Regions from separate parts of the Paenibacillus sp. FSL M7-0656 genome, predicted to be linked through region 4. Evidence: riboswitches for the same ligand, from Rfam matches in the RefSeq annotation. Region 4 holds a riboswitch; each other region holds the start of a gene.
What was found. Region 4 has a riboswitch for thiamine pyrophosphate ahead of tenA (thiaminase II). Riboswitches for the same ligand answer to the same signal wherever they lie in the genome.
Positions count from the first base shown of each region.

Region 1 (5,018 bases), 2.9 Mb from region 4:
AGCCTCGGTGATAGGGAAGAGGGCAGATCGGACACTTTTGTTTGCAGCGGGGCTTCGCTCTGGGATGATTGATACATGAATGCCCCTCCTTTGAAGTTCAGTTGAAGATAACAACGACATGTAAAGAGAATTGCGTCGATTTCAGAGCCTGCTTCAGAGCGATATCTTAATGTAATATATCTTTATCGTATGTTCCAATATAGTCAAAGTCAATTGATTGAGGGCATTTGTTACGCAATTGTTATATAGTTCTTAAGATATATGGGTAAGATTACCTTAGTGTGTAAATTACAGGGGATTAAGTCTTATAAAAAGGAAAAATTTACACGTTGGCCTATTTTGATTTTGGCTCTTTTTGGTTTACAGATGAGACCGTTTCTCATATAATTTATGTAACCAAGTTTCATGTGATGAAACATGAGGAGGGCATTATGCCATGGAAGATCGCAAGTTAACCGTCCGGGCTGTGGAACGGGCGCTGGATATATTATTATGTTTTACCACACGCAGTGATCTGGGACTCACCGAAATTGCCAGCCAGATCGGCCTGCACAAAAGTACAGTCCACCGCTTGATGGCTACGCTGGAGGATCGAGGGTTCGTGATCCGCGATGCAGCAACAGAGAAGTACCGACTTGGCATCCGAATCTGGGAGCTGTCAGCTCATATGTCCCGCAGTGATGATCCCGCTATTCTGCTGTTGCCTGCGATGGAGCGACTGAGAGATCGATTGGGGGAGACCGTGAGTCTGTACCTGCGTGATGGCAGTGAACGGATTCGGATTCAGGCTGTGCAAAGTGATCAGGCGATTCGCCGAGTTGCCCCCGTTGGTGTTAGACTGCCGCTGTCTGTGGGCGCTTCCAGCAAAGTCCTGATGGCGTTTGCCACGGACGAGGATCGTGAAGAACTGATGAACGGGCCTGAATGGCCGGTGTTTATTGATCCGGCAGTGTATTTGGCGCAAATGGGAGATATCCGGGATAACGGATATGCGACGAGTTATGAGGAACGTGAGCCGGGAGCTGCCGCGGTATCTGTACCGATTATGGATCGCAGAGGCAATATTGCAGCTGCGCTCTCGGTCTCAGGACCTGTCAGTCGACTCTCGCAGGAGACATTGCATGAATACGCACCTGTGTTGAAGGATGCTGCTACGCAAATGGGGCTCATGTTATCCTGATGTTGAGGTAAGTTTTTTCTCCAATAGAGTTTGATTATTTGGAATATAAAGGTTGTTTTTATGTTCCGGTTGCGCTACTCTGTAATGGACGGCCCAACGGGGCCAGCTTCATTGAATATGAACAGCGGCTTATGTAAGCCGCAACTTATTAACGTTACTGGGGGAGTCCGAATTGTCCGGACTGAGACGGAATCGCATGAGATTCCGGACCCTTTGCACCTGATCTGGATCATACCAGCGTAGGGAAGTAATCGGCGATATGACCACAACCACCACATGATGTGACCCTTGTAGGGCTCCGTTAAGGAGCTGCATAAAGGTGCATTATTGGTGATGGACATAAAAGTCGGTTCCTTCGGGGACCGGCTTTTTTATATACAGGGAACGGGCGATATAGTGCGGACTCTATGGGCTTCTTTTTCACTAACCTGCGGAAGTGGGCTTGGATGAGGAGGGAAGTCTTATAGATCGATGATCTGTGGCAGCCTCCGTCTGTTGTTAACTGTACATGAAAAGTGTCTCCCCTGGTCTGGTGTAGGATCGCTCTTTCTTCTCTGCATTGCGCATGATTTGGGACAGGTACGTAAGTGAGCTAATGACGATCCCAACCAAACAAGCGACGAACACTGAGGAGGAGACAAGCGAACATGAGTACAGGAAATCAAACGGGACAACAAGCGATGGAACAGGAACATAACGATCAGCAGGTGGAAAAAGAAACAGGGGCGGCCGGACGGGTTCAGCCCTTTCCGGGTAGCCGCAAAGTCTACATTCAGGGCTCACGGCCGGACATTGCTGTACCGGAACGTGAGATAGCCCTTCATGACACGAATACTCCCCAAGGGGTGGAGCATAACGAACCGCTGCGTGTCTACGATACGAGCGGCCCCATGACCGATCCCGAATTTCATGCGGATATCCGCGCAGGTCTGCCAGCCCTGCGCACTCGTTGGATCACAGAGCGCGGCGATGTTGAAGCTTATCAGGGCCGTATGGTTAAACCGGAGGATAACGGACTGAAGCCCGGGGGAAAGAGAGCTGGAGCCGAAGAGTACCCTGGATTGCGTGGAAAACCGCTACGAGCACAGACAGGACGCTGTGTGACTCAGATGCACTACGCGAGACAGGGAGTCATTACGGCTGAGATGGAATTCGCCGCCATTCGTGAAGGCGTGGAGCCGGAATTTGTGAGACAGGAGCTGGCGAGTGGACGGGCCATTCTGCCATCCAACATCAATCACCCGGAGAGTGAGCCGATGTTGATCGGTCGTCATTTTCACGTGAAGATCAATGCCAACATAGGTAACTCTGCCGTATCTTCCTCCATTGAGGAAGAGGTCGAGAAGATGACTTGGGCGGTACGATGGGGATCGGATACGGTGATGGATCTGTCCACAGGCAAAAACATTCATACCACCCGGGAATGGATCATCCGTAATTCACCTGTGCCGATTGGTACGGTGCCGCTGTATCAGGCGCTGGAGAAGGTGAATGGCGAAGCGGAAGCGCTGACCTGGGAGTTGTACCGTGACACACTCATTGAGCAGGCAGAGCAGGGCGTGGACTACTTTACGATTCATGCAGGTGTACTGCTGCGTTATATCCCCATGACCGCCAAGCGAATGACAGGCATTGTGTCTCGGGGCGGTTCCATTATGGCAGCATGGTGTCTGGCGCATCATCAGGAGAATTTTTTGTATACCCATTTTGAAGAAATCTGCGAGATTATGAAAAGGTATGATGTAGCGTTTTCGCTGGGAGATGGACTTCGTCCAGGCAGTATCTACGATGCGAATGACGAAGCTCAGATGGCGGAACTGGCCACGCTTGGGGAACTGACGCAGATCGCATGGAAGCATGATGTGCAGGTGATGATCGAAGGCCCGGGTCATGTGCCGATGCATAAGATCAAGGAGAATGTGGACTTGCAGATGGAGATCTGTAAAGAAGCACCGTTCTACACACTTGGGCCGCTAACGACCGACATTGCGCCAGGATATGATCACATCACATCCGCCATTGGGGCAGCCATGATTGGCTGGTTCGGCACGTCGATGCTCTGTTATGTTACGCCAAAAGAACATTTGGGCCTGCCCAACAAGGATGATGTGCGGGAAGGGGTCATCGCCTACAAGATCGCGGCCCACGCCGCCGATCTGGCGAAGGGACATCCACGTGCTCAGCGCCGCGATGACGCATTGTCCAAAGCGCGGTTCGAGTTCCGTTGGCGTGACCAGTTCAACCTGTCACTGGACCCGGAACGTGCGCTATCCTACCATGATGAGACGCTGCCAGCAGAAGGGGCCAAAGAAGCTCATTTCTGCTCCATGTGCGGACCGAAGTTCTGTAGTATGCGCATTACGCAGGACATTCGTGCCTTTGCCGCGGATAAAGAATTGTCCGAGAATGAGGCTGTAGCTGCCGGGATGCAGGAAAAGGCCGAGGAATATCGGACACGCTCCTAGGCGCCGGTACAGCGCAAGCTGGGCAGTCTGAAATAGAGATAAAGCCGTTTCTCTCTGTCATTGCAGAGAAGAACGGCTTTTTTTAGTGTTATGTCATGTATGTATTCTTAACCGTACTCAGCCTTTATCAGAATTAGCTTTGTGACTGTGTGTGGTCCATATTTTATACAGAATTCCTGCGATAACGAATAAAAGAGCGTCACTGAGTTTTGGTGCTCCTCCGTATAGAAATGCGGAACAGGAAAAACCTACTATAAACAGTAAAACAATATAGAGGAAACGCATATTAGTTCACCTCGTTAATTTGTGGTGTTACTAAGTAAGTGAGTTCATAGTTGCATAGTTCAGATAGAACCTGTTACTTCACTCCAAATCAGCCACACTATCGAGCCAGGCCCAAATTCTTCTCCAAATACGCCGCAAGCAATGCCAGCGGGCTATGGATTGGAATACCGCGATCTATTGTAACCTGTGCAGCAGCGGGAGCCATAGACAGTTGGGCCGCCACTACCGCTTTACCCGGGTACTGCTCAGCAATCTGCTGTAAGCCTTCTCGTACCGCTTCGAGATACCCTTGCTGATCTCCACGCATAATCAACTCAAATGTCCCAGGGATGCACACCGCTTCCGTCTGAGAGGTCTTGGCAACGTGTAGTTGCCCATTCTCATCCTCTTGCTGTAATGCCTGATTCAACCGTGCCATCGTTCCTTCAATAGTTGCCGGGTTGGTGAATGATATTATGTAATCTCCTGGTACTCGCCGCATCTCCTGCAATAACGGATCATCTATGCCGATCACAGGCACAGGGACCTGTATGGCTTCCTGCTCCAATACTGTCGCAAACAGGGTACACGTGACCAGAATGGCATCGGCATGACACTCAGCGATCCATTGGAGCGTCTGGGCTACCTTCTCGTGAATGACGACCGCGGAAAAGTCAGCGTCATGTTTAAGACGGTCCAGACCTGGATCGACGTAATGGACCAATTCAACTTCATAAGGAGCAAGCGTCTCTTCAATTAAGGCGATGTTAGAATAATGAGCGTGAAAACAACCAATGGTGATCATGTGCTAAGTCCCCTTTTACAGTTCGTATATGTCATGGATCTTTTAGATATTTAAACCATTATAGAAACATGCCTGAGAACTGTACAGTCGTTTATTGCTCAACGCCAATAACCGCCCTTCCGCCAAGCTACGGAAAGACGGTTGATAACCTGACTCGACTAGGGTCGGTCCGGTGTCCATTTTTATCTAAGGGAAGGAGAAGCATTTTTCTTCGCCATTTTTTGTTGCAGAATTTCATGAAAGGATAGACCTTGAGTGTTCTCATTCTCCTTTTTAGGAGCAGTGGTCGCCGTGTTGCGCGGAT
Region 1 is NZ_JBBOOT010000001.1:3,468,056-3,473,073, reverse strand. Features, by position in the region: gene MHI01_RS15285 (alpha/beta hydrolase) at 1-77, opposite strand, end outside; gene MHI01_RS15280 (IclR family transcriptional regulator) at 437-1,180, shown strand; TPP riboswitch at 1,330-1,443, shown strand; gene thiC (phosphomethylpyrimidine synthase ThiC) at 1,861-3,645, shown strand; gene MHI01_RS15270 (hypothetical protein) at 4,028-4,714, opposite strand; gene MHI01_RS15265 (hypothetical protein) at 4,897-5,018, opposite strand, start outside.
Region 1: it holds a riboswitch for thiamine pyrophosphate, as region 4 does, so the genes downstream of both, thiC (phosphomethylpyrimidine synthase ThiC) here and tenA (thiaminase II) in region 4, are expected to answer to the same signal.

Region 2 (5,018 bases), 360 kb from region 4:
GGCTTCAGCAGTATTTGTAACATACGGAGGTATGGTCCTCAATGAAGATTACTGAACTATCCATCGTATTTGTGTTGATCTTTTTCCCGCTCTTTTGGATCATCTCACTCCATACGCAAGATGCCGAAGAGGCTCAATATTTTGGTCAACGATACAGATCTGCACTTCAAACCTCAGTCATGGATGCAGGTGCAGTCATGCATCAGAATGAGAAACAAAATGATGAAGCGGGTTATGATTCAACCAAGTTTGTTAAAGCGGACAAAGAGCTTGCCTTGTTAACATTTACGCAGACGATGGCTTTGAATATGGGGATTCAAGACGATCCTGCAGCTATTCGAAACATGTTTAATTACATACCTGCCGTGGTTATTCTGGATTATGATGGCTATTATATGTTGTCCAAAGAAACAGAGATGACGGGTAACCGTGAAGATTCTTTCAGGCAAGTGTGGAGCCCCAAGAAACCTTATACATATTCAGATTCTAATGGTAACAGTATCAACTTTACACTGGATGACTACGTATATGCCTTTGACGCAAGCGCAGGGAGATGGATTGAGGGATTCCAAAAAGAACTGGCTTCAAGCACACAGATTCCTTTACTTCAGAATACCAGCGTATTTGAGCAAGTTAGACAAAGCCGGATTGTGACTACGGTGCAGGATGATCTGGCTGATGTGATTAACCGCCATAATGAGTTTGCCAGAAAAAACGGTATTTCCTATACATTTACAATGCCCCTGATTGCGCAGGAAGATTGGTACAACTCCATTAATGATACAGGGATTATGGCCTTTATCCAAGGTATAGGTGTGGGTGACCAAAAGATCAACAATTATGCGATCGGTGGAGGCAGACTTGTGAAGAAAACGGCCATCGTAGGTGGGGTAGATCCTTTAACGGGTATCAAGTACTACTATCCCTCCACATGTGGTAATGGTTACCGTGCTGAAGAGGTGTTTACAGACGCAAGACAAGCAGCTGCACAAGGCTATTTCGAATATAAATGCTCTAATCGTTAGGGTAGCCTGTATGACAAAATCATGTAAGAGGTTCCTGAACTGTTTACATTACTTTCAGAAAAGACGGGACCTGTGCTAGAATAGGGTTTCGGAACAATAATAAAAGTAATGTCTAATAGATAGGAGCAACCTCATCTTATGAGTTTATTGTCAGTAGAGAACGTAAGTCACAATTTTGGAGATCGCACGTTATTTAAAAATGTATCGTTTCGTTTACTTGCCGGAGAGCGTGTAGGACTTGTTGGTGCCAATGGTGTGGGTAAATCCACATTAATGAACATCCTTACCGGTAAATTGCTTAAAGATAGTGGAAAAGTGGAATGGACACCTAAGGTCCGTTATGGATATCTGGATCAGCACACAAAGCTTACCCCAGGCAAAACCATTCGTGACGTTCTTAAAGATGCATTCCTTCCGTTGCTTGAATTAGAAAAAGAAATGATGAATATAACGGACCAGATGGCAGATGCAGATCCAGATAAGCTGGAGCAGTTGCTGGAAGAGATGGGCGATATTCAGGAACAACTGGAACAGGGCGATTTTTATCTGATTGACGTAAAAGTGGAAGAGATGGCCAATGGTCTTGGTTTGTCCGCAATTGGTCTTGATCGGGATGTCGCAGCTCTAAGTGGTGGGCAACGTACCAAGGTGCTTCTTGCCAAGCTTCTGCTTGAGAAACCTACAGCCCTTTTGCTGGATGAGCCGACCAACTATCTGGATGTAGAACACATTGAATGGTTGTCACGTTACCTGAAGGACTACCCGCACGCTTTTCTGTTAATCTCTCATGACACGGAATTCATGAATGAAGTCGTAAATGTCATTTATCATTTGGAATTTGCCAAATTAACGCGATATGCAGCGAACTATAACAAGTTCCTTGAGATGGCTGATATGAATAAAGCCCAGCATATTGATGCGTACGAGAAACAGCAAGAGTACATCAAGAAACAGGAAGATTTCATTCAGCGTAACAAGGCACGTGCTTCAACTTCTGGTCGAGCGAAGAGCCGGGAGAAGCAACTGGACAGAATTGAACGTATTGATCGTCCAGATGAAGCGGCCAAACCAACGTTCAAATTCAAGGATGCCCGCGCGAGCAGCAAAACGGTCTTTGAGGGCATTGATTTTGAAATTGGATATACGTATCCTTTGCTGCCTAAAATGACAATGACAATTGAACGTGGTGAAAAAATTGCCATCGTAGGTTGTAATGGTGTGGGTAAATCAACACTGCTGAAAACCATCCTGGGAAAAATATCTCCACTCAGTGGAAAGACTTTCTTGGGAGATTATCTCGAAACGGCCTATTTTGAGCAGGAAGTTCGTGCTGGGAATATCACGCCGATTGAGGATGTGTGGAATGAGTTTTCACATTTGACCCAAAATGAAGTCCGGGGTCATCTCGCTCGCTGCGGGTTGAAAAATGAGCACATTACCCGTCCGCTTAACATGCTGAGTGGTGGAGAGCAAGCCAAGGTTCGTCTATGCAAACTCTTGATGCGTGAAAGCAACTGGATTCTATTCGATGAGCCGACGAACCATTTGGATGTCACAGCTAAAGCTGAGTTACAGCGTGCCTTGCAAGAATTCAAGGGAACGGTGTTGCTGGTATCTCATGAACCTGATTTCTACGAGGGTTGGGTTACCAAAACATGGAATGTTGAAGAATGGTCTGAGAAAAACTAGACAATTCAAGCAACGCTTAATAGAAATGAACGGTGACAAAAAAATCCTTCTATGGTAACATAGGCTACAACTTCATATGAACACTAGGGGGGCCGCACGATGTGGCTGAGATGGAAGAATGCGATTCCGGACCCTTTGCACCTGATCTGGATCATACCAGCGTAGGGAAGTGGCGAGCGGGTTTCAGTGAATGACGTGAGCAAATGGCAATTCGAAAGAATTCAACCGTCTTGCTTAGTAAATTGAAACATGCAGTTGCGTGTATAACGTTATGGCTATAAGGTCTATAGCTTTATTGCACGAAATGAACTGTATGTATCAGTCAGTCATCTGGTCCTATAATTAATACGCAGCCACTCCCCTACGGGAGTGGCTTTTTTGTGTTTTCATAGCATTCACGCATGGAAGGAGATGAAAAGTACGGTAATTTCTCATGAACGTGTACACGGATCATTTGAACTGCATGTTGTATCTACGGGTGTAGGGAATCAAGCATCTTTTGTAAAAGTTGCAAAGGACGTTTGGCCATGGGTGGACTACATCCATATACGAGAGAAACAACTCTCGTGGCAACAAAAGATCGGTTGGGCTGAAAGTCTGCGTGGTGTTGGCGTTCCGTCTTGTCGCATCGTTATCAATGGTTCAGAACTGCCACCACAGAATGACATCTATGGCGGTGTACATTGGGGGCAAGAGGCTATACGTAACTACAACCCTGCTGTTATAAGCAATGTCCAGCGAATTCGTCTGGGTGTATCTGTTCATTCAATCGATGAGGCAAAAATCGCTGAAGAACGGGGAGCCGATTACCTTTTCTTCGGGCATGTCTACTCAACCAACAGTAAGCCTGATCTTGAACCAAGAGGATTATATGCTCTGGCTGAAGTGTGCTCTGGTGTCTCCATTCCTGTCATGGCGATTGGGGGCATCGAACCGGGAAACATTCACGCTATTCGCTCTGCAGGCTCACAGGGAGTCGCTGTGATTTCGAATGTATGGGCGAGCGATTCCCCGGATCGAGCCGCTGAATCATTTAGGCAGGCTATCGTTGCTACAGAAAGTTTGAGCCGCTGAATCAAGGAGATGAGAGGATGAAAAAGATCATTACTGATAGACCGGATAAGATTTATGCAGAAACGATTATTGTAGGCGGAGGCGTTGTTGGATGTGCCATTGCGTATGAGCTTGCTTCCCGTGGACAGGATGTGCTGTTACTGGAGCGTTCGGCGATTGCAGGAGGGACTTCTTGCGCAGCGGCTGGGATGCTGGCAGCAGTCAGTGAGGATTTTGCTCATCCTTTGATGGCTAAGCTTGCCAGGCAGAGCAGGCAGTTACTTATCGAGCAACAGGTGCTAATGGCTACACTCAGTGAGGTAGAGACTGGTCTGCAACGCCACGGATTCCTAACTCCTTTTCGTTCATACAGTGAATTAAGTAGTTATAAGGACAATCGGAAGTCTGCGTTGTCTGCTTCTGCTGATGAGGTGTGGTGGGACCGTTCCGTTGTGCAACAGGAGGCATCATGGCTTAACAGAGATACGTATGGAGCCTACTACAGACCTTACGAGAGTGAGATTCTTCCTGTCCATCTAACGAAGGCATATGCTGAATCCGCTCAAGCATTGGGAGCACGGGTTATGGAGGACATACAGGATATACGTGTGCAAGCAAACGAACACGGTGTGCAGGGGATCACCACATCGATCGGTGAGATGAAATGCAAACATGTCATTATAGCGGCTGGATTACAGAGTGAAGAGTTGATGAGACATGTGAATCTGAGCTTGCCTGTGTGGTCGGTAAAAGGTGAAATAGCCGCGGTTCAGTTCTCAGATGAACATGCAGGGTACAGACCTGATAGAACGGTGTATGCAGAGGATATCTATATTGTTCCCAAAGCCAATGGAGAGGTTTGGCTTGGGGCAACCAGTCTGCCAGGCAGAACGGATTTGAACGTTTCTGTACAGGGTGTTCAGAAGCTGCTAACAGCGGCTACCCACTGGGTGCCTGGGATGAAGGAAGCACAATTTATACGAGCGTGGGCAGGCGTAAGACCGGCAACTCCCGATGGACTGCCTTATATAGGTGCTTGCAAGAGTATTCCCGGGTTGTTTGCCGCCTTTGGACATTACCGCAACGGTATCTTGCTTAGTGCGATAACAGGCAGGCTTATCGCTGAGTTGCTCGCTGGCAAAAGCTCAGAAGAACTCGGAATTGAGGCGCTGAGCCCTGAGCGATTGAACAGAAAGGGAGTGGTGCAGTGAATATCATCGTTAATGGTCAACGGATGGAGATTGAAGACAG
Region 2 is NZ_JBBOOT010000001.1:225,005-230,022, forward strand. Features, by position in the region: gene MHI01_RS00925 (hypothetical protein) at 1-55, shown strand, start outside; gene MHI01_RS00930 (hypothetical protein) at 42-1,025, shown strand; gene MHI01_RS00935 (ABC-F family ATP-binding cassette domain-containing protein) at 1,164-2,714, shown strand; TPP riboswitch at 2,790-2,899, shown strand; gene MHI01_RS00940 (thiamine phosphate synthase) at 3,126-3,788, shown strand; gene thiO (glycine oxidase ThiO) at 3,806-4,978, shown strand; gene thiS (sulfur carrier protein ThiS) at 4,975-5,018, shown strand, end outside.
Region 2: it holds a riboswitch for thiamine pyrophosphate, as region 4 does, so the genes downstream of both, MHI01_RS00940 (thiamine phosphate synthase) here and tenA (thiaminase II) in region 4, are expected to answer to the same signal.

Region 3 (5,018 bases), 2.6 Mb from region 4:
TCCCAGAATCTCCTGACCAAAACGCTGCAAACAGCTATTTATTCTGATATAACATGTTTCAGGTTCTTTAGATTTCTGCAACCGCTCCAAATCCCTGAATAGGACGCCTCAGATTCGTTAGCGGTCGTAGCATGCTCTGTTTCGATCAAGTTAAGGAGCGTTTCAGCTCCCAGTAGGCTTGAAGATAAGCGCTAATTACATTACCAAATACATATCAACAAGCCACCCAAACGCATATCAATCTGCCCAGATGCACATCAAGCCACTTAGGATTGTTATAAATTCTGATCCTCCGATGCTTGCTTCAGGCCAATTCCATTTCGCAAAACTTCATGCATTCGATCCTACGTTTTGCTAACTTTGCTTTTAATCACATTGCTTTCATTCCCTTTATGTTCAATCACTTTTCCTTTATTCGCGTTGCTCTCCTTTATTTACTCTCCTTGCAGAGTAATAAAAGTATCCTCGGCTTTCACCGATTCAGGAATCAAATCCTGTTCAACGAGCCATGTACGTACATTTTCCCACGATTCCATTTCCTGCCGACCAAATGGTTGGCCTTCTTCATTCATGAGTGGTAGCAGAATTGCCAGGCTTTTGGTTTCGATCTCCGGGTCAAGCGGTGATGTTTCATTCTCATGAGCGAGCAGAATACTCAAGGCTTCTTCTGGATGCTCAGTCACATATTTCTGTCCTTCCTGGACCGCTTTGACGAACCGGGTAAGTTGGTCTTTTTTTGCTTCAATGCCAGCTTCACTTGCAGTCAGGACCAATTCATAATAATCAGGCACACCATAATCGACGGGGTTAATCGATTTCATGGCATGTCCTTCTTTCTCCAAAATCAATTGTTCATGGTTAATAAAACCACCCATAATCGCATCCGCTTGTCCGGAAGCCAGCGAAGGAATCAGATCGAACCCAACGTCGACCAGATTTATGTTGTCGGGATTGCCGCCATCCTTACTGATCATCGTGCGTACCATCGCTTCGTACAGAGGAATGGAGGAATAACCAACAGTCTTTTCTTCAAGATCTTTGGGTGAACTTACGTTGCCATTCGCTTCGGTCAACAGATGCACAAGCGGGTGCCGAACAACAGCAGCAATGGAACGTACAGGAATGTTCTCGCCACGCGCGAGCAAGATTTGGGGCTGGTAACTTAGGGCCAGATCAATTTTTCCGGCAGCAACAAGTTTGAGCGAATCATTGGTATCCGCAGGCATCTGAATATCGAGATCCAGACCTTGGTCTGCAAAGTATCCTTTTTCCTGAGCCACATAGATGAAGGAGTGTACTGCATTCGGGTACCAGTCGAGCATGATAGACAGTTTATCTTTGGCGTCTGATGCAGGTTCGGTTGCAGACGGATCTGTTTGCTGTGTATTGGTTGCCGAATCTGTTGTTGGCGTATTTTGGCTATTGTCTGTGGTGCTGCATCCGCTAACGATCAGCAAAAGGCTAATGAGTATGATGGGAAGCAGGGAGTATATACCTTTGTTATTCATAAATGAAGTTCCTCATTTCATCGTTTTGATTTGTAGAAAATGGGCAACAGCATGTTAACGATAATGTGACAATGAACTGATTGAAGATGTTGCTGAAATTGTGCATAAGATATGTTTTGTTTTGAAGATTGTAACTACTGTATTTACATCTAATTTCTGTCTAAGTATTATCCAACCTTTCTTTTGCCTCCATGACGATGACGCCGTATGCTAAACCGTTTCTCCAGCCAGGTAATCAGTACAAACAAAACGATCCCAAGCAGGGATAACAGCAAAATGGCGGCAAACATCGCATCCGTGTTCATGTTGCTGGACATACGACGGCTGAAGTACCCTAGACCTTTGCTACCACCGAGCCATTCGCCAATCGTTGCCCCAACCACGCAGTACACCACAGACATCTTTAGCCCCGAGAAAAAAGAGGGAAGTGCCAGCGGAACCTGGAGTTTGCAAAAAATATCCCACTTGCTGGCGCCCATGGTGAGCAACAGTTCACGCTGCTCTGGATCGCCTTGGCGGAGTCCATCGTAGGTACTGACCACAATGGGGAAGAATGCGATTAAAAATACCACGGCGACTTTGCTCCACAACGTGTAACCAAACCACAGGATAAATACGGGGGACAAGGCAATCAACGGTATGGTCTGACTGATCACGATGAAGGGATACAATGCCCTTTCAATCGATCGGTTCATATGCATGCCTGTTGCCAGCGTAATTCCAGTCACTATGGACAAGACAAAACCAACAACAACCTCCATAAAGGTAGCAGGCAGATGGATGGTCAACAGCAGACGGCGATGCTCAACCAGTGAGCTTACGATGGCCGTGGGTGCAGGAATGATGAAGGAGGGCACCCATCCCATACGCACAATCACTTCCCAGATCGCCAGTAATAAGAACATGAGCATAATGAACAGACCATATTGGGAAAACGACCTCGAGAGCCACTTTAAACACCACGTCCAGACGCTAACCTCAGCTCTATCGTGCATGCAATTGTTCCTCCAGTTGTTGCCTCATCTGCACGAGAGCCGGTTCGTAGATCATGTCCGAATGCCTTGGGCGTGGTAAAGGAACCGTCATCTCCTGCAACTGCTGACCTTGCCCTCCTGGAGTTAACAGAATGATACGGTCACTTAACAGCAGGGCTTCTTCGATGTCATGTGTAATGAACATCACGGTTTGGCCAAAGCTCTCCCACAGCTCCAGCAACCAGCGATGCATTTCTCGTTTGGTTAATGCGTCGAGTGCACCGAAGGGTTCATCCAGCAACATGAGCTGCCCGCCTGTAAGCAAGGTACGAAGCAATGCCACCCGCTGCCGCATGCCGCCGGATAACTCATCCGGATAGGAATGTTCATAACCGGACAAGCCGAACCTTGCCAATCCTGCGATGATATCGGCTCGTAGTTTGTCCTTATCCTGTCGGCCTGGTGCAAGCTCGGCAGGTAGCATGCAGTTCTCCATGACGGTACGCCAGGATAACAGCAGATCTTTCTGCGGCATATAGGCGACTCGTCCGAGCCGTTGTCCTTGCGGGACATCAGCTATATCGATGGTGCCAACGGTTGGTTCATGCAAGCCTGCGAGCAGCTTGAAGAGCGTGCTTTTACCTGATCCGCTGGAGCCGATGAGCGAGACAAATTCTCCTTGTTGAACCTGAAGCGACACATTGGAGAGCACAGGGGAACCCTTTTTTTCGGGAAAAGCAAAGCTTACGTTGTGAATGGTTACATGGTTATCCATCTGATCCTCACCCCCTTGATGTCAGACTACTGCAATAACAACGGCATCCTATACTCTGCAAAAGGAACAAAAAAGACCCACCCATTTCCGGAGAAATGAGTGGGTCTGTAAGTTAAATCCGCAATTTATCTTCACATACATGAAAAAATTCCGCTTACTAAAAGGCCGCTCCACTTCCCTCCGCTGGTATGATCCAGATCAGGTTCAAAGGGTCCGAATAGTCATATTCGTCTCAGCCGCAAGGCTCCCCTAGTGCAAAAGTTCAAGATATGCAGTTGTGTGTTCAGCATATATCAATCGAACATGAACTGTAAAGAGGCAGCATGATAGAATTCTTGAGATGAACTTGGAGTCATACCCGAACAACTGAACAATTTACCTGGGCTCCCTAACCCGATATAATAGTGGTGGCGCATATTGGCCGGATCACAAATGCAGGTGGGATTGTTCTCCCTCCTAGGCAGAATGGGGACCCGAGTTGAAAACGTTCAAAAAAGTATATATTGAGATCACGAGTATCTGCAATCTGGCATGCAGCTTCTGTCCGCAGACACAGCGTGCCAAAGGATTCATTGACCCTGAAGTCTTCAACAATATACTGGATCAAGTTAAACCACACACCAATCATATTTACTTACATGTCAAAGGTGAACCCTTGTTGCATCCCAAAATAGATCTGTTGCTCGATTCCGCACATGAGAAGGGACTCAAGGTGAACATTACAACGAATGGTACACTGCTGCCCAAGACTCAGCATAAATTGCTTGGCAAACCGGCGCTGCGGCAGATGAATTTCTCCCTGCACAGCTTCGATGGGCATGAAGGTTCAACAGATCGTGACGGGTATCTGCGTCATATTTTGTCCTTTGTACACGAGGCCGTTAAGCACAATGTCATCATTTCATTCCGGTTGTGGAATCTGACACAGGATAACTTCACAAATGCTCAGATGAATCGAAATCGGGAGACCCTTGAAGTATTGGAACGTGAGTTTAATCTGGACTTCCGCATTGAGGAAAAAGTAGTTCCAGGCAGCGGGGTCAAAATTGCCCCGAATGTATACCTGAATCAGGACCATGAGTTCCAGTGGCCAAGTCTGGATGCACCTGAAGATGACGGTAAAGGCTTTTGCCATGCACTTCGCGGTCAGGCAGCTGTGCTTGTAGATGGAACGGTGGTTCCATGCTGTCTCGATGGCGAGGGTGTGATTAACCTTGGTAATGTGCACGAGAAGTCATTCTCGGAGATTATTGAGGGTGAGCGAGCGAACAATCTGGTATATGGCTTCTCCAAACGCGAAGCTGTAGAAGAGTTGTGTAGAAAGTGCGGTTATCGTCAGAGATTTGGAGCCTGATATCTTATATCAGCAAGCCAGAAGCCATTCAAGATCACACATTTGGAGACAAATGCAGTGGTCTTTCTTTGTTATCGGGGATTAAGTGAGGGGTATATACGTTACAAATGAGCATACCAGAGGTTGATATGAGCATATTGCTTGAGAGACCTAGCATGCAAAAAATGCCGATATGACAGGGATTGTACGATGTCATGATATATCTGATCTAATGATTATTCTAGTTACCTCCCTTATTTGGTAAGATTAGGTTGTAGATCGGACAGAGGTGCACCTCTGAAGATCTTCCAGTACAAGCCCAGGCTGTACACTACCAAAAAACGAGAGAATAAGGGAGGAATAAAGTTATGAAAAAAATGTTGACGTTGTTACTGTCCGCTGGTTTGGTTGCTTCTATATTTGGTGCA
Region 3 is NZ_JBBOOT010000001.1:3,198,439-3,203,456, reverse strand. Features, by position in the region: gene MHI01_RS14175 (ABC transporter substrate-binding protein) at 435-1,508, opposite strand; gene MHI01_RS14170 (ABC transporter permease) at 1,676-2,503, opposite strand; gene MHI01_RS14165 (ABC transporter ATP-binding protein) at 2,493-3,257, opposite strand; TPP riboswitch at 3,416-3,518, opposite strand; gene MHI01_RS14160 (radical SAM/SPASM domain-containing protein) at 3,736-4,611, shown strand; gene MHI01_RS14155 (pectate lyase) at 4,959-5,018, shown strand, end outside.
Region 3: it holds a riboswitch for thiamine pyrophosphate, as region 4 does, so the genes downstream of both, MHI01_RS14165 (ABC transporter ATP-binding protein) here and tenA (thiaminase II) in region 4, are expected to answer to the same signal.

Region 4 (5,018 bases):
CGCGAGACCAAAACCGGATATCAGGTTGAATTGTCCATTCCGTGGGGTGGTATCCAAGTCGGATCAGAATATGAAGCCGGATTGGATATCCGTGTGACTGATGGCGGTATAAGTGGGACACAACCTTATAATCCACTGTACTGGAATGATCGAACACAATCTCAGGAACAGGATACAAGCAAATACGGCGTGATTCAGCTTGCCCCTATGCCCAAATCTGCACAAGCTGTACAAGGGATTGTTCAGATTGATGGGAAGAAAGACACATCATGGAATAAGGTTGCACCGTTTGAAGTAAACCGGTTGAACCAAAGCGAAGGTGCAGAGGCAGTGGCTCGCGCAATGTGGTCAGGTGAATATCTATACCTGCTGATCGACGTCACTGATCCAAACATCATCACAGATAGCATCAACCCATGGGATCAGGATTCGGTTGAGATTTTCCTGGACGAGAATCACCAGCGCACACCGTATTTTCAATATGATGATGCCCAGTTCAGAATCAGTGCAGACAATGTAGGAACCTTTGCAGGCGGTGCCTCACCCGGACGCCTTGTAAGTGCTGTGAAGAAAACGAATAAAGGATACCTCGTAGAAGCCAGAATTCATTTACAATCATTGACGCCCAAAACAGGAAATGTTCTCGGCTTCGAGCTTCAAATTAACGACAACCAGGGCGGAGGTAAGCAGAGCGTAGCTAAATGGAATGATACGACCAATGAGAGCTGGAGAAACACTTCCCAGTACGGAATACTCACTTTTGTGGGAAAGAACAAACTCGGGCATTAAACCATCGGCAGTAGTTGCAAGAATAGAAACCATCATAACAGTGGCTAAAACTCAACCATTGTTGTGATGGTTTTCATCGTTTACATACGTCACTCAAGCTGATGAGGGCGATACAATCTGCCTTGACTATATTTAACAGCCCTTGATATACTAAATAGATGTTATTTTTTCTTTTATGCGGATAAGAAAGTAATCAACTACATACAACCGTTTGCGAGGGAGCCTTAACCGGCTGAGAGGGTGTTAAACCGACCTTACCTGATTTGGATAATGCCAACGTAGGGATGCAACGATGAAACGCTGTACTTGGGTAGCTCATGCGAACCCCCTTGTTTTAGTGTATTTGTCTGCGAAACATCCTATGGATGTTTCGTTTTTTTGTTTTTAAATACGTACATTATGAATTGGAGGAACATATGTTGACTATTTCAGAGAGACTATATCAGGCCGCACAGCCCGTGTGGAAGGAATGTCTCGAGCATCCCTTTGTTAAAGGAATCGGAGATGGTACCTTACCGGTTGAACAATTTCGTTATTATTTGCTACAAGACTACTTGTACCTGTTCGATTATGCCCGCGTATTTGCACTAGGTATTGTCAAGTCGCACGACCCCAAATTGATGCAGTTTTTTAGTGAAAACGTAGATAACATCCTGAATGGTGAAATGAAAATTCATCGTTCTTATATGGAGCGATTAGGAATTACAGAGGATCATGTTTTCCAGGTAAAACCTGCCCTGAAAAATGCAGCCTATACTAACTATATGCTCTCTGTTTCCCATGCGGGTGGCATAGCAGAAGTACTTGTATCCATTCTGGCCTGCTCATGGAGCTATGCAGAGATTGGTCAAGTCCTTGCCCAAAAGCCAGGTGCAGCTGAGCATCCTTTTTACGGAGAGTGGATCACAGGATATGCTTCCTCTGAATACAACAGCAACAATCAATCCCTAGTGACGTTAACTGATAAGCTATTAGAAGGCTGTAGCGAGGGAACGTACCAACGGATGGAAGATATTTTCGTGATGTGCAGTCGCTTTGAACTTGATTTTTGGGAGATGTCATGGAGGCTGGAGCCTTAAGTTCACTGTAGTCAATTAAAGTTGAGAGCAGCGTCCATAAAACAGTCTCAGGATGGAAATTAAGTAAAGGAACGCTTGTATAAGCGTGTTTCGTGATGATACCGAAAAAAGGGCGGAGTGTATCCGCCTTTTATTATTGTTGAAATTCTTGACATAGGAACATTTTGTTCTCTGAAGTCTCTGGCTAAAATCAAAAAGGGTGTCAGGACGGAATGTTCATAGCAGTCTGAATGTTTTTCAGATCGAGCTGAATTTGCTCTGCAATATGGTAAGGGTGGTATAAGCCATGCTGCACCATGTAATTTGATATCTTTTCATGAGAGTCTATCGCTTCATCGAGCTGTTTCATCAAAATTTGTTTGATTTCGGGGGTGGCACATTCGGTCACAGCCATGGCGTAGTTTCTGACACTGCTCTTGGCGTTCATCAAAAAATCCATTGCGATTACGTCATCGGTCAACGTATTAAGACCAGTCATATGTTCTAATATTGGGTTCATTTTTTATCTCCTATACAGTCGCTTTAGACAGCACTTCACCGAGCTCCTGAAGTTGCTGTTGTGATAATATCGCATCTTGTTGCAAAATTTGCTTGAGCTCCGGGTCGGTTACCAGAGCTTGCATGGTCTTGGATTTAGTCATACAAACCGTCTTGAACGCAGCTATTTCATGCACCTCGAGCATCTCATGCAAAGCGTAAGTGGAATCCATTCAGATTGTCCTCCCATGTATCTATTCATATTTAAGGCTTTAAGATGACTTTAATGCAATCGTCCGTTTTTGTATCGAACACTTCATAGCCCCGTTTGGCCTCGCTGAGCGGAATGACGTGCGTAACAATGTCGCCAGGGTCCACTTTGCCAGACGTAACCAACTCGTACATGTATGGCATGTAGTGAATGACCGGAGCTTGTCCGGAACGGATATTCACGTTTCGCTGCATGATATCACCGAGCGGGAATCCGTTATAACGTCCGCCGTATACCCCAGTGACTTGAATGGTGCCACCTTTGCGAACAGCCTGAGATGCAATGATAAATGCGCTCATGGTGCCGCCTTGCAGTTTCATACCGCTGGCTAGAAATTCAAGATCGCTCATCTTGCCGTCCATTCCTACCGCATCAATGACAACATCGGCGCCGCCTTTGGTCATTTCCTTGAGAGTGTTCCCAATATTCTTATCCTGTTCGAAGTTTACTATTTCCACATGGTTTGTTCGCTTCGCATGCTTTAAGCGGTAATCGACATAGTCGACGGCTATGACCCGCTTAGCTCCTTTCAGCCAGCAGAACTTCTGGGCCAGGAGTCCGACCGGGCCGCAGCCGAGCACAATGACCGTATCTCCATTTTTAACGCCGGCGTTATCTACGCTCCAGAATGCCGTCGTCATGGCATCGGCGATCAAGCTTAGCTTTTCGTCCGGTTGTTCGCAGTTTTCAGGGATCTTAAAGTGGGTAAAATTAGCAAATGGGACCCGTAAATACTCCGCTTGCCCGCCGGGATATCCACCGGTCGTTCCAGAGTAGCCGAAATATGCGCCCATATCCCCGTGCTCGTTGGAATTGTCACATTGGCTTTCCAGCTGATTTTTGCAAAAAAAGCATTCTCCGCATGCGATGTTAAACGGGATGATTACGCGGTCGCCTTTTTTTACCTTGGTCACGCCAGGGCCCACTTCTTCTACGATCCCCATCGGCTCATGTCCGATGACATAGTTTTCCTGAAGGTTAGGGATCATCCCGTGAATAAGATGAAGGTCAGAACCGCAAATCGCGGTACTGGTGATCTTTACGATCATATCGTCCGGTTTCACAATCTTCGCATCCGGCACCTCTTTGACCACGACATTTTTAACCCCTTGATACGTTACCGCCTTCATGCTTTATGTCCTCCAATATGTTCATCTGGGGTCCGATCAAACATCCCTTTACGTGACGTATCACCCGGGAACAGATTCATCTGCCCGATCATCACCGTATTTTTCGCCGAAAGCTGATCGAGTTGGTACTGTTCGTTCAGCTCATAAGGATGAAACCATTTTTTGCGAATCATGAGCTCCGAAATTTCTTGGTGCATTGCAATTCCCTGCTTCAGATGAGTATGCAACAGGGCTCTTACATCCGGTGAAGCCGTTTCCGTCAGGGCGATGGACAAATTACGTACACCCTCCTTGGCACGAAGAAGGAAGTCCATGGCAAAAGTCATATCTGCCATTTCCGGCATATTCAATGAATTAATCGGATCTAAATAATCGGTATTCATCTGAGTTCCCCTTAATGTGTTATAGGTGTCGGATTATTCGGAACGGGTGCTTGAAAAGGAGCTCTTGCGTAGATTGCTTGCAGCTCAGCAATCTGTTGTATGGATTGAATTACGTCTTTCTGCATTAATGCTTTTAGCTCTTGGTCAAAGACCAGGCCTTGCATAAGTTTCGACTTAGCGATGCAGAGCGTTTTGAAGTTTAACGCTTCATGCAGTTCCATCGATTCGTGCGGCGCTAGCGTTGGATTAGCCATTCAGAAATGATCCCCTCCTTTTTCATCAAGATTAGATTTTCCAATGCATCGGATCTTATACTAATATGATCACCGGAGAGGTAAGATCCGAATATTCCCATACAGTCGCAGGGATATAAACAAAATCTCAATCCCATACTTATTTCTGTTTAAATGAATGATCTTACTCATGGAAGGAGGAGTCACGGTGCCCAATAAAAACAAAATTGATCTAGCAACCGAAAACGCAAGAAAACCAGCAGAAGATGCACTTAACTCGAGTGGTAGTAATACGCTGGAGCAGCATGCATCTAACGCGGTTTCTAAGGTGCAGACGGCTTTAAATCAGGCAATAAGCTCGTTAAGTGAATCTAATGCGGCAACAAATTCACAAGCGTTGGAGATTGCCAGGCAGCAATTGACCCGAGCAGAGGAATTTTTAGATCAAGCGATAACTTCAGCCAATGCATTAGGTTTACCGGACCAACAATAAAACGGTTTTGGTACTGATAAGCTTGGCAAAGTTTTGCGTTGACGATCGGAAGAAGCATTTTTCCTAGAGCACATATAGTTAACGTCAACATGCTTCGGCTTACGCCGAAGTTTTTTTGTATTTTTAAATGTATCGGACAATTTCAAAATCGAGGTTAAAAAAG
Region 4 is NZ_JBBOOT010000001.1:584,595-589,612, reverse strand. Features, by position in the region: gene MHI01_RS02580 (endo-1,4-beta-xylanase) at 1-789, shown strand, start outside; TPP riboswitch at 995-1,092, shown strand; gene tenA (thiaminase II) at 1,206-1,868, shown strand; gene MHI01_RS02570 (spore coat protein) at 2,071-2,367, opposite strand; gene MHI01_RS02565 (hypothetical protein) at 2,378-2,578, opposite strand; gene MHI01_RS02560 (zinc-dependent alcohol dehydrogenase) at 2,610-3,746, opposite strand; gene MHI01_RS02555 (spore coat protein) at 3,743-4,129, opposite strand; gene MHI01_RS02550 (hypothetical protein) at 4,141-4,383, opposite strand; gene MHI01_RS02545 (hypothetical protein) at 4,571-4,855, shown strand.